DNA from 2 places in the Cytobacillus gottheilii genome. Region 1 is predicted to be linked to the other one. Evidence: riboswitches for the same ligand, from Rfam matches in the RefSeq annotation. Region 1 holds a riboswitch; the other holds the start of a gene.
The links. A riboswitch is a leader RNA that binds a small molecule or an ion and turns the genes downstream of it on or off. The one in region 1 is predicted to bind cyclic di-GMP.
Positions count from the first base shown of each region.

Region 1 (6,000 bases):
TGGTTAAAGCTCCTCCAGCAATGGCTCCATAAAAAATTCCTTTCCAAAACAATGATTTCCCCATCTGATCATTCTCCTTTTCATGTATACGAATTGAATTCTGGAATTTAGAACTAGATTCCTCTATTTCATTTTCTTCTATTTCTCCTGGTTCATGCAACTTATATAGCATGACTGCAAAAGAATAATGTTTGACTTTTATCTGGGAACATGGAAAGATGAATTGACAAGCTTAATAAGAGGGGGATGTCGGATGAATTTATCAGAGAAATCAACTGAAAATGTCGAATATATGATTGAAAAAATTAAGGATAAGCTCAAAGTGTTAAATATGGGTGCTATTAAGCCATCTCATTTCGATGAAGAGATGTATGAGGATTTGCGCTACCTTTATGACCATATTATGAAAAAGGATTCTTTCAGCCCAAATGAAATGCAGGCACTTGCAGAAGAATTAGGAAATTTGCGTAAAATGTAAAAAAACAGCCCGGAGGCTGTTTTTTTATTATAAAAGATTCAATGACTCACGCGTAAAGGCAGGAATGTCATCAGGCTGTCTGCTTGTAACAAGCTGATTTTGACAAACGACTACTTCTTTGTCTGCGTATTTTGCACCTGCATATTCCATGTCCACTTTAATGGATTTAAACCCAGTTGCATCCCGGCCTTCTAATGCCTTTGCTGTAATAAGAAGCTGCGGTCCATGACAAATCGCAAAAACAGGCTTTTTCTCATCCATAAATGCTTTTGTAAATTGAACAAAGCGATCATCTGCACGAAGCTGATCAGGTGAAAAACCGCCTGGTAAAAATAATGCATCGAAATCTTCTGGCTTCACGTCATCAATGCCTTTATCAATAGAAACGGTAGCTTCTCCCTGCTTTCCTTTAACGGATTTGCCTTGTTCCTTTTCAATTGTCACCACTTCATGTCCAGCTTCTTTAAAGCTCTTCGCAGGCTCTGTATATTCAGAGTCCTCAAACATATTTGTGATTAAGCATGCAATTTTTTTACCCATGTTAGATCATCTCCTATCAGTTCTCTCATTTTTTGCACATTAAGAGAATTCCCTGAAAAAAGTACGTTAAACATAGACTATGCATTCCCCATTCTGCGGGCAAAATCAACAAACCTGAACTTATCCGGACGATGTCTTGATTCTGTATATTGAAAAAGTGCTGCATCATCCAGATAAATATAATTCTTCACAACCACAATGGCATGAAAGCCTTCCATATCAAGCAGCTTATAATCCTCTGCAGTCGGCTCCTCAACAGTGAATTCCTTCTTCGCAAAACCAATCTTGCGGCCAAGCACCTTTTCAATATATTCAAAAATGGACCGCTTACAAATCTCTTCAGTTAAACCGGGGATCTGACTTTCAATTATGTAGTCTTTATCAAGAATAATCTTTTCGCCTTCAATCTTTCGAATGCGATGCACTTTCCATACCTTATCATCTTTTTCAATTTGAAGCTGCTTCATAATATTGCTGTCCGGCTTCTTTAAAGAAAATTCAGCCACAATGGTTTCTGCCTGCTGACCCATCGTACCTGTCAGCTCTTTAAAACTGACTAACCCAGAAATCGGAAACTGCAACTTTTTTAAATCAAGTACTATAGAGCCTTTTCCGCGAATTTTTTGGATATAGCCATTTTGTGCAAGCAAATTCAAAGCCTTGCGGATCGTCTCTCTTGAAGTAGAATATAAATCAGTCAGATCATTTTCAGACGGTAATATGGAATGAACAGGATATTCTTCCTGATGAATTTTCTCTACCAGATCTTCATAAATCATTAAATATTTATTTTTCACAAGAATCACCACAATAAAAGAGTATAATCAGAATGTAAAAGGTTAGCTACAACCTATGAATAAGAGCCAGATGCACAGCTTCGAAACGTCTTCCTATTTTCAGTCTCCCTGTTTCCCTGCTATAGTATCCGTAAGTATCTTATATTTCTACAGCTAACACCACATTCATATTGTGCACTAGAAACCTATTGGAGGCAATGAAAATGAAAGAAATGAGTGTTGAACAATTACTGAAATTAGACAGAGCCGTTCCGGTCGATGTCCGCTCTCCAATTGAATTCCGTGATTTTAACATACCAGGATCCGTTAATATCCCTTTATTTACTGATGAAGAACGGGCAGAAATCGGCACATTGTATAAACAGACCAGCGGTGATGCAGCACGCTGGCGCGCAATGGAAATCGTTTCTCCTAAAATTCCTGAGCTATTAAAACAAGTCAAATCCATAAAAGATAACGGCAATGAACCTGTGATCTACTGCTGGCGCGGCGGCACTCGCAGTAAATCAGTCGCAACTTTTCTGCAATTTGCCGGGCTCCCCATGCCTCGTTTGATTGGAGGATATCGCGCTTATCGTCAATATATTTTAGAAAAACTGCCGAGTATGATGCAGAAAAAAGCCATTGTTTTACACGGTTTAACAGGCAGCGGCAAAACAGAAGTACTAAACAGACTAAGTGAGCAAGGCATGCCCGTCATTGATTTAGAGCTTATCGCGCGTCATCGAGGCTCAATCTTTGGCAGTTTTGGCCAGGAAAATCCACATAATCAAAAGATGTTCGATGCATTGCTTTTTCAAACATTGCATACCATACAGGAGTCACCTTTTGTCATTATGGAGGCTGAAAGCAAAAGAATCGGAAAAGCTGTCCAGCCTGAGGAATTAATTCATCTAAAAAAAGAAGGCATTCACATTCAATTGGATTGTTCAATGGAACAGCGAGTGAACCGTTTGTTCAACGAATATGTGAAACCATATATACATGAAAAATGGTTTAATGTTAAATTAGAGGAATCCTTTATCTTAGTCAAAAAAAGGCTTAGAGACAAAGAAGCCATCGTTCTTATCGAAGAAGCGCTCTTGCATAAAGATTATCGACGCTTTATTCAGCTGCTGCTGGAAACATATTACGATCCTCGTTATACATTTAAACTTAATGAATATGATGGTCCATTCTTCTATATTTGCTCTGATCATATGGATAAAGCTGTTCAAGAAATTGCAGATATTTACAAAAATGAAGAAGAAAAAGAAAAAATGGCAAATTAGGATAAAAGGCCTAAAACCCAACAATAAAAAGAATAAATTTTTGTGAAATTTTGACGGAATTTATGATACTATAATATAGAAATTATTGAACAAATTGTTCGTAATATGGAACTGGTAAGGCATTTTCTGATATGATGAACTTACCAATGTTGATAAGGTGTGTGAGATTGAATGATTGGAGATCGAGTCAAACAGCTCCGAATGGAAAAAAAATTATCCTTATCTGAGCTTGCTGAACAAGCAGGAGTTGCAAAATCTTATTTGAGTTCTCTGGAAAGAAACCTCCAAACGAACCCTTCAATCCAGTTTCTGGAAAAAGTTGCTGGTGTACTAGATGTTCCAGTTGATCATTTAATACATGAGCAAATTAATAAAGAAGAGCTTGATTCTGAGTGGATGAAAATTGTAAAAGAAGCCATGGAATCAGGAGTATCAAAGGAACAGTTTCGTGAATTTCTCGATTTCAATAAATGGCGAACTACACAAAATAAATAATCAGCTACAGACATGGTCTAACATTGATTGAGATATATTTCTAGCAGACTCTGCCAGTAAAAATGGCAACAAAATAGGCGCGATACACTATGTATCACGCCTTATTTATTCCGACAGTTACCCTCATTTTAAACCTTCTCCGCTTCTTTTTCTAAATGACATTGAAGAAAAGCTCTGATTTCCGCTTGTTCCAGCCCCATATTCTTGGCTTCGGTAATCAACTGGATCCATTCAGCATCAACGACTTCACGATTATTACTCATCATCTCGATCACTCTTTTTCCCCCCAAAATACGAATCGTATCCTAGGCAATCCGGCCATCATAGTATCTTCTTTAGGCAGTATGATAGTAAAATTCCCTTACATCGGTAATGATGCCCAATATTATACGTTAGATCCGTGACTTTGCGTCCTTGCCTTTCAGCAAGTTTGCCTTTTCTTCAAAGTATTTCCTCACTATCTATCATACTATAACCTTTTGTTAATGTTTGTCACTTTTTGTACATTATTTTATTTTTTTCTATTTTTTTCAGAGTATAGTCCTAGTTAAATGATCAGATTAATAGATTTTTCATCCTTCAAAGCAGAAGACTGGTAAAGAGTGCCCATCTGTTTTTGCTTTTTTTGTGTGTTTACCTTATAGGAAACATTCACTCTTTCCTGTGTCATAGCATTAAAAAATGGCTGGTGGGTCAGAGCATTTCCACAAACCGGACAGAGCCAATCTCCTTGTTCACTGCTGCTGAAGGATGGACGCTGGCATTGATCACAATTTTTCTGATACATAAAGCACCTCATCTCCAGGGGATTCTTTTATCATCCTATTCATTCTGCAAACCATTCATGTTAAAACAAAAGGAATAATCCATAAACTATGCAATCCACAAACAGCTGTATACAAAATAACAGCAAACAGCGCCAGCCTTCTAATTCCTTTTCCATCCGGAACAGCGCCAGTGAAATTCAATCCATACAAAATCACCGAAAGGGCAACCTTTAGTACAAGAAACCAATGAGGTCCTGCCTCATAAATGGCATCCATTAAAGGGTTGGCTTCTGTGATGATGTTGTGGTGAAGGCCAAGATAGGTTACCGCACCGTCGAGTAAATTTAAAAGCGCAAGATAATACAGTATGACTTTCATCTAATCACCGTAATTTCTATAAAATTACCTAGATGATCCAGCTTCTTGGTTTGCCTTAAATGTCCATTTAAGCTCTAGGGCATCTCCTTGGTATATATTTTGATCCTGCCCATTATCAATAAATTTAAACTGGACTGTGAATTTAGTTGCGTTTCTTGCACCTGCTGGCATATTTTCCAAAACTTGAACTGGATTATTCGTTAAGTTGGCTAAGCTCTCTGTAAATATCACTTGTTCTCCGCCTGATACATTATATAAATATTGAACGATAATATGCTCACCAAAATCTTTCCCATTGTTATCGCCCTTTTTATCGTATACTTCGTATTCAGACTGCAGAAGAATATCTTTTATGTTTAATGAACCCGCATTTTTCAATTCAAAAGCACGAAATGCATAATCACCTGGTTTGAGATTATCAATTTTGATAATATTTTCTTTGTTAATCTCTAAATCTAATGTACCGGCAGCAAAAGAGCTCTCTGCAGTTTCCTGATCGCTAAAGTAAGCAAATGTTCCTCCTGCAACCAGGCTAAATCCTAATGCAGATGATAAGACACCAGCAGCTAGTTTCTTTTTTATATTCAAGTCTCTTTCCCCCTTATCATTTCGCGTCTAACCTGCATTGCGAATTTTTCTAATATAAATAAGTAAAAGGAAACCTCCCCCAATAGTTGCAATCAGACCTGCTATGAGTATGTTGTAATGATTCGTTGCCGTATTTGGAAGTGTATTTACCACTTCTGGACTTACAACAATATCTTGCGCCGGTTGTTCATCTTCAGGTACTGTTGGATTTGGATTGTTAACTGGATCGGCAGGATTTGGGTTCGTTGGATTTGGATTTTCGCCTGGATCAGTCAGATCTGGGTTCTCTCCAGGGTTCGTTGGATCTGGATTTTCTCCCGGATCAGTTGGGGCTGGATCCTCTCCTGGATCGGTTGGATCTGGGTCTTCTCCTGGATCAGTCGGATCTGGATCCTCTCCTGGGTCGGTTGGATCTGGGTCCTCTCCTGGATCAGTCGGATCTGGATCTTCTCCTGGATCAGTCGGATCTGGGTCCTCTCCTGGGTCGGTTGGATCTGGGTCTTCTCCTGGATCAGTTGGGGTTGAATCTCCAATTCTCTCTGCTAAAAAGATAATTTCAACTTCAGCTGAGCTGCCTTGAAAACTGTTTCCTAACGTTTCGGGCACTTTTACTTGAAGGAATAATGTTTCTTCTGATCCCTTTGTCAGTTCCCTTGGAGAAAAGCCCGTAAAATCTTTCAGCTTTC
Region 1 covers NZ_CP071709.1:872,857-878,856, reverse strand. The annotation lists gene J1899_RS04260 (YtxH domain-containing protein) at 1-64, opposite strand, end outside; gene J1899_RS04255 (DUF1128 domain-containing protein) at 254-478, shown strand; gene J1899_RS04250 (type 1 glutamine amidotransferase domain-containing protein) at 506-1,018, opposite strand; gene treR (trehalose operon repressor) at 1,096-1,815, opposite strand; gene mnmH (tRNA 2-selenouridine(34) synthase MnmH) at 2,019-3,086, shown strand; gene J1899_RS04235 (helix-turn-helix domain-containing protein) at 3,258-3,581, shown strand; gene sinI (DNA-binding anti-repressor SinI) at 3,710-3,847, opposite strand; cyclic di-GMP riboswitch class I at 3,887-4,026, opposite strand; gene J1899_RS04225 (hypothetical protein) at 4,129-4,368, opposite strand; gene J1899_RS04220 (DUF5658 family protein) at 4,424-4,726, opposite strand; gene J1899_RS04215 (TasA family protein) at 4,751-5,314, opposite strand; gene J1899_RS04210 (TasA family protein) at 5,342-6,000, opposite strand, start outside.

Region 2 (6,000 bases), 400 kb from region 1:
AATTCAGAAGTTCCCTGTTCCATTGATTTTACAACAATAGTGGTTTCTTCCTGAATATTTTTCACGATGTCTGATACTTCTGAAGAAGACTGGCGGGATTGTTCAGCAAGCTTTCTGACTTCATCGGCCACAACCGCAAATCCTTTACCATGCTCTCCTGCACGTGCTGCTTCAATTGCTGCATTTAGAGCCAGCAAATTGATTTGCTCAGATATACCTGTAATTACTTTTACAATGGTGCCGATTTCATACGATTTTTCCCCAAGCTTTTGGATGGCATCATAGGTAACGTTGACCGTTTGATTGAATTTCTCCATCTTCTTTAATGAATCTTTTAGCTTCTCATTGCCTTCTTGCGTTAATTCTACGGTAGTGTTTGATTGTTCAGAAATATGGTTAGAGCGGATCGATAAATCTTCAATAGCTTGTGCCATATCCTCCATGGATACAGAGCTTTCTTCTGTAGAAATTAATTGTTTTTGAAGACCTCTGCCTACCTCATCAATGGCCGCTCGTACAATATCAGCTTTTTCAGCAGCGTATTCACCACTTTCAACAAGCGTTTCCGAAGTATTATGAACATCTTTTGCAAACACAGAAAACTTTTCCCTGGCATGAGCTAAAAATTCAATCAGCTGGTTAAAGTGAGCATGAGTTTCACTTTTTTCATCTACTTTGCTGATCATCTTTCCAGCTGATAGTTCCTTCATGCCCATTGTAATTTCACTATGAATATGTGAGTGGCGTTTCAGTGAAAAATAGCGGAAAGCAAAATAAACGGTTGTTACCAATAAGACCACAATAATCCCAATTAGAATAGCTTCCATAATTAATTAATTCTCCTGACTCTATATTTAATAAGTTCTTATACAAGTTTGTTTACTATTTAACAATAAATTCCACAAGGAGCATGTATGAAAAGATAAATCCTAAAGCTCCTTCACAAGGATATATGTTCCGTCTGCTACCTCTGAAGGAATTCCCTTTAATCGATCATGGTTTTTATAATCATAAACAATATAATTTCCGCCAAGATCTTTGTATCTGGTCATATTATGATACTTTTCCATCACACGAATGGATTTCGGATTTGTCGCTTCACCAAGAACAAACTTTAATCCTTCTGCACTTGCCTTATCGATCAGCATAGCACCTAATTGCTTAATAATGTCATGGCGCCCATGCTCAGCTCTTACTCCTAACATAAAAAGGTGCAATAGTTCACCATCTGCTATCTCTCTGCCATGGCGCGCTTGAAAATCTTCCATAAAACGCTTGTCCACATCTTCGAGCACACTAAGAAGAATATTCATATCAGAAAAAGATCCTTCGAAAATATCTTCTCCGATAATTTCAGGTGCATTCGTATCGCCAACAAGAGCTCCTACTACTTGCTGCTGCTCATCCATAGCCACTGCACAATACCCTTGTCCAGCAACAGAAGTTAAATAGCCATGAATAAAATCGTAAAGGTCTTCATATTCAAAATTCAGCTGGCCGACCATAGGCTCCTGCACCCATTTTCCTGAAACATCAATACCAAAAAAAGAGCGTGCCAAACATTCAGCACTTTTTGCAATTAAATCTGACTGTTCCTGCCCGACAATTTGATATGTATAAAGTGATTGTATCGCTTCCATATGCTATCTCCCTTGTTCAGATTGATTGCTTATTTATCTTTTAATCGCATGAGGCAGCTGATCCACAAATGTACCGGTAAATTCAATTCTTTCAAGCACATTTCTAATTTGTACTTGAGCAATTTTAGAAGTTGGCTTAAGAACCAGGAAATCTTTAAACCCTAGGGAATTATAAAACTTCATCGTTTGTTCCATCTGTGGAACAACCTTTGATGGAGTCGGCTTTTGATACGTTGCATCAATAACAAATGTGTACTCTTGTCTTGGCACCCGATTAATCGTTTCCTGCAAATCTCCCATATACTCTGCTGCATCTTCTTCTCTCATTGCGCCTGCACGCACCTGGACATGAACTTCCTTCTGATTCTCATTAATGGCCATCATATATTTCTTTTTATCTACTACAATCATCCTCTAAATCTCCTTTTTTATGTTGTCGTTTTCTACTTTGCTTTGCACTGCACTCTTTTCCAACCTGAGTCTAATAAACATAAAGAAAACTTGCCGAGTGACAAGTCCTAAAAGGACACAGACAGAGGCTTAGTTGCACTTATACTACAGCCCTAAAATACCCACTGCATCGAGCCTTCTTCTGCGCTGCACATTTACACTTTTTGAAAGTATAAAAAAGGCTATCCTAGACAAGGATAGCCAATTAATCGCTTTACATTAATTTTGGCAACCCGACTATCATTATCCATACGGATGTTAGACTCGTAGCTTTGCGTCCTTACCTTTCGATAAGTTTGCCTTTATCATATTCAGAAAATAGTACTTATATCATGATGAAAATATCCTACTTTATTATATAGAAACTGGCAAGTTTTGTCGATAATTGTAACTATAGATTAACAATCTTTACACAAATTCGAGTGCAGAAGGGGTTGTGGGTTTTAGGGACAGGTCCATCGACCCGGTTTGGCGTTGCTTAGAGAGACAGGTTTCTCCTCTAATTTAGGTAATCATACCTATCCAACGCGTAAAAAAAATGCCTCCCAAAAGCAGCAGCTACATGGTCAGACATCTCTATTTCCAAATAAATGATTTAATTCTACTCTATTTAAAACAAAATCTTCTAATGTATATCCATTTAAAACATTCAGGAAAGCTTGCAATGCCTCGTATAGGGCGTTTTTCAATTTACAAGCCGGTGAAATTGAGCAATAGCCTTCTCCCTGTTTAAAACAGCCAACAATGTGAAAGTCTTCTTCTGTTTCGTAGACTACCTTTCCAATATTAATATCCTTTGGGTCTTTAGCAAGACGAATTCCCCCATTTCGTCCGCGTATAGTTTCGACATATCCTAATTGTCCTAAGTGATGAATAATCTTCATTAAATGATTCTTGGAGATATTATAAGAATCCGCTATTTCTTGAATGGTGCTTAATTCCTCAGAACCCTTTAGAGCTAAAAATATTAAAACACGGAGAGAATAATCCGTATAGTTTGTTAGCCTCATCCTTATGAATGCTCCTTAATTCGTTTCCTAGTATTATATCTAGAAAAGCCGACAAGTGGCAAGCGCAAGCGAATCTGATATTTGTCTGGTTTCCCAATATTTCTAAGCGCAGAAGCAATGGTTCTTCATACATCAAACCAGTCAAATATATTTAATTCCCTTCTTAAATGTGACAACTTTTCAAAAGATGTATATAAAATATATCTTTTATTGCCACTATTATTATATTATAAACATGCATATAAAATACATGTTAACCCAGAGGGGATGTTATTATGTTAAGCCAAGAAACGATTAAAATCATTAAAAGTACAGTTCCTGTTCTTGAAAAACACGGCAAAGAAATTACAACCCATTTTTACAGTCAAATGTTATCTAAACACCCAGAGCTACTGAACATTTTTAATCATGCCAACCAGAGGGAAGGCCGTCAGCAGACTGCTTTAGCAAATACTGTTTATGCAGCAGCTGCAAATATTGATAACTTAGGCGCAATTATTCCTGTTGTTAAGCAAATTGGACAAAAACACAGAGCACTTGGCGTACTGCCAGAACATTATCCAATTGTAGGAGAAAATTTATTAGCTGCCATTAAAGATGTTTTGGGAGATGCAGCTACCGATGAGATCATCAATGCTTGGGCAGAAGCCTATGGAGTAATTGCTGATGCGTTTATTGGCATTGAAGCAGAAATGTATAAAGAAGCGAAGGAACAGCCAGGCGGATGGGATAGATTTAGAAACTTCATTGTTGAGCGCAAAGTAAAAGAAAGTGATGTTATCACTTCGTTTTATTTAAAGCCTGAGGATGGTTTGGACATTGCCTCTTACCAAGCCGGCCAGTATCTTACTGTAAGAGTTCAGCCTGACGGAGATACATATACCCATATCCGTCACTATAGCTTATCTGCTGCACCCGAAAAAGACTATTACCGCATAAGTGTAAAGCGTGAAGAACAAGGTGTAGTGTCTTCTTATCTTCATCTGGATGTTGAGGAAGGAGATGTTTTGGAAGTTAGTGCTCCGGCTGGTGAATTTATGCTGGAACAAAACGAACTTCCAGCAGTTTTAATCAGCGGCGGTGTCGGATTGACTCCAATGGTCAGCATGCTGCACACCATTATAAAAGAACAGCCTAACAGAGAGGTTACGTTTATTCATGGTGCTTTGAACGGTAATGTCCATGCTTTAAGAGATGAAGTTACAGAGGCTGCAAGTAAATCAAAGCATGTGAAAAGTTTTGCAGCGTATTCCAATCCAACTGAACAGGATCGAAAAAATCAGAATTATGATAAAGAAGGTTTCATAGATTCAGAGTGGCTTAAATCAATCGCTGGAACTTCTCAGGCAGACTTTTACTTCTGCGGCCCTGTGCCATTTATGAAAAAGATCTATGCTGCTCTTAAAGAATGGGGTGTACCATCAGAGCAAATGCATTTTGAATTCTTTGGACCTGCTGGTGAAATTGAATAAGCAGCTGCACTATAAATGGAATTAGCCCGACTGATCAGCCGGGCTAATTCCATTTTACAATAAGAAAGACCGTATAGATTTACTATACGATCCCACATCTCATAGAAAATATTAAAGATTTTTCCCGTTAGAGCTGATAACATCTTTATACCAATAGAAAGATTTCTTTCTCTTTCTCTCTAGCGTGCCACTACCATCATCATGCTTGTCTACATAGATGAATCCATATCGCTTAGAATATTGTCCGGAGGAATTGCTCACTAAGTCAATGCAGCCCCAAGTGGTATAACCAATCAGGTTGACACCATCTTTAATGGCTTCTGCCATTGCTTTTATATGATCCCGCAGGTAGTCAATGCGATAATCGTCATTTATACTGCCATCTTCTTCAACCTTATCGTATGCTCCTAATCCATTTTCAACAACCATTAAAGGCTTTTGATAACGTCCATATAACTCATTTAATCCGATCCGCAGTCCAGTTGGGTCGATTTCCCAGCCCCAATCACTTGATTGAAGGAATGGATTTTTTACACCGCCAATTAGGTTTCCTTCCCCAATCTCTTCTGCTTTCTTTTCTTTCTTCTCTGTTCTGGACATATAATAGCTAAGGGAAATAAAATCAACTGTCCCTTCTTTAATTAATTCTAAGTCACCTTGCTGCATATCAATTTTTATATCATTTTCCTTGAAATACCGTTGAATAAATGTCGGATATTCCCCGCGAACTTGTACGTCTCCACAGAAGAAATTAAAGACTCTTCCTTCTTCTAGTGCGTACATGACGTTTTCCGGATTACTATCATAGGAATAGGTCGGTGCGTAAAGAAGCATACAGCCAATTTGTGAATCTGGAATTATTTTATGGGCAAGTTTTACGGCGATCGCACTTGCCACAAATTGATGATGAAGACCTTGAAAGCTTTCTTGTAAACGGGTTTCATCACTTGTTGCAGAAAAACCCAGACCAAAGAGCGGAAAATGTGTAGCACTATTGATCTCATTAAACGTTAACCAATACTTCACTTTATTCTTATAGCGGTTCAATATAACCGTAACATAGCGCTCGAAATATTCAATTAGCTTTCGGTTCTTCCACCCGCCATATTCTTTAATCAAATGTAATGGTGTTTCATAATGGGCAATGGTTACCAGCGGCTCAATGCCATACCTTTCAAGTTCATCAAATACACGGTCATAAAAGGCTAAGCCTTCTTCATTTGGCTCCTGTTCCACACCTTTCGGAAAAATGCGGCTCCAAGCAATACTCAGACGAAATACCTTAAAACCCATTTCCGCAAACAAAGCAATATCTTCCTTATATCGGTGGTAAAAATCAATTGCTTCATGGTTGGGATAGGAGTATTTCTCTTTATCCATTTCAAAGTCAAAACCAGCCTGCGACAAAAGCTTCAACCGAGCTGGTCC
Region 2 covers NZ_CP071709.1:474,924-480,923, reverse strand. The annotation lists gene J1899_RS02445 (methyl-accepting chemotaxis protein) at 1-827, opposite strand, end outside; gene J1899_RS02440 (hypothetical protein) at 930-1,640, opposite strand; gene J1899_RS02435 (hypothetical protein) at 1,674-2,051, opposite strand; cyclic di-GMP riboswitch class I at 2,315-2,401, opposite strand; gene J1899_RS02430 (Rrf2 family transcriptional regulator) at 2,657-3,100, opposite strand; gene hmpA (NO-inducible flavohemoprotein) at 3,376-4,572, shown strand; gene J1899_RS02420 (glycoside hydrolase family 1 protein) at 4,684-6,000, opposite strand, start outside.
Region 2: linked by a shared signal. The riboswitch ahead of J1899_RS02435 (hypothetical protein) and the one ahead of sinI (DNA-binding anti-repressor SinI) in region 1 are both predicted to bind cyclic di-GMP.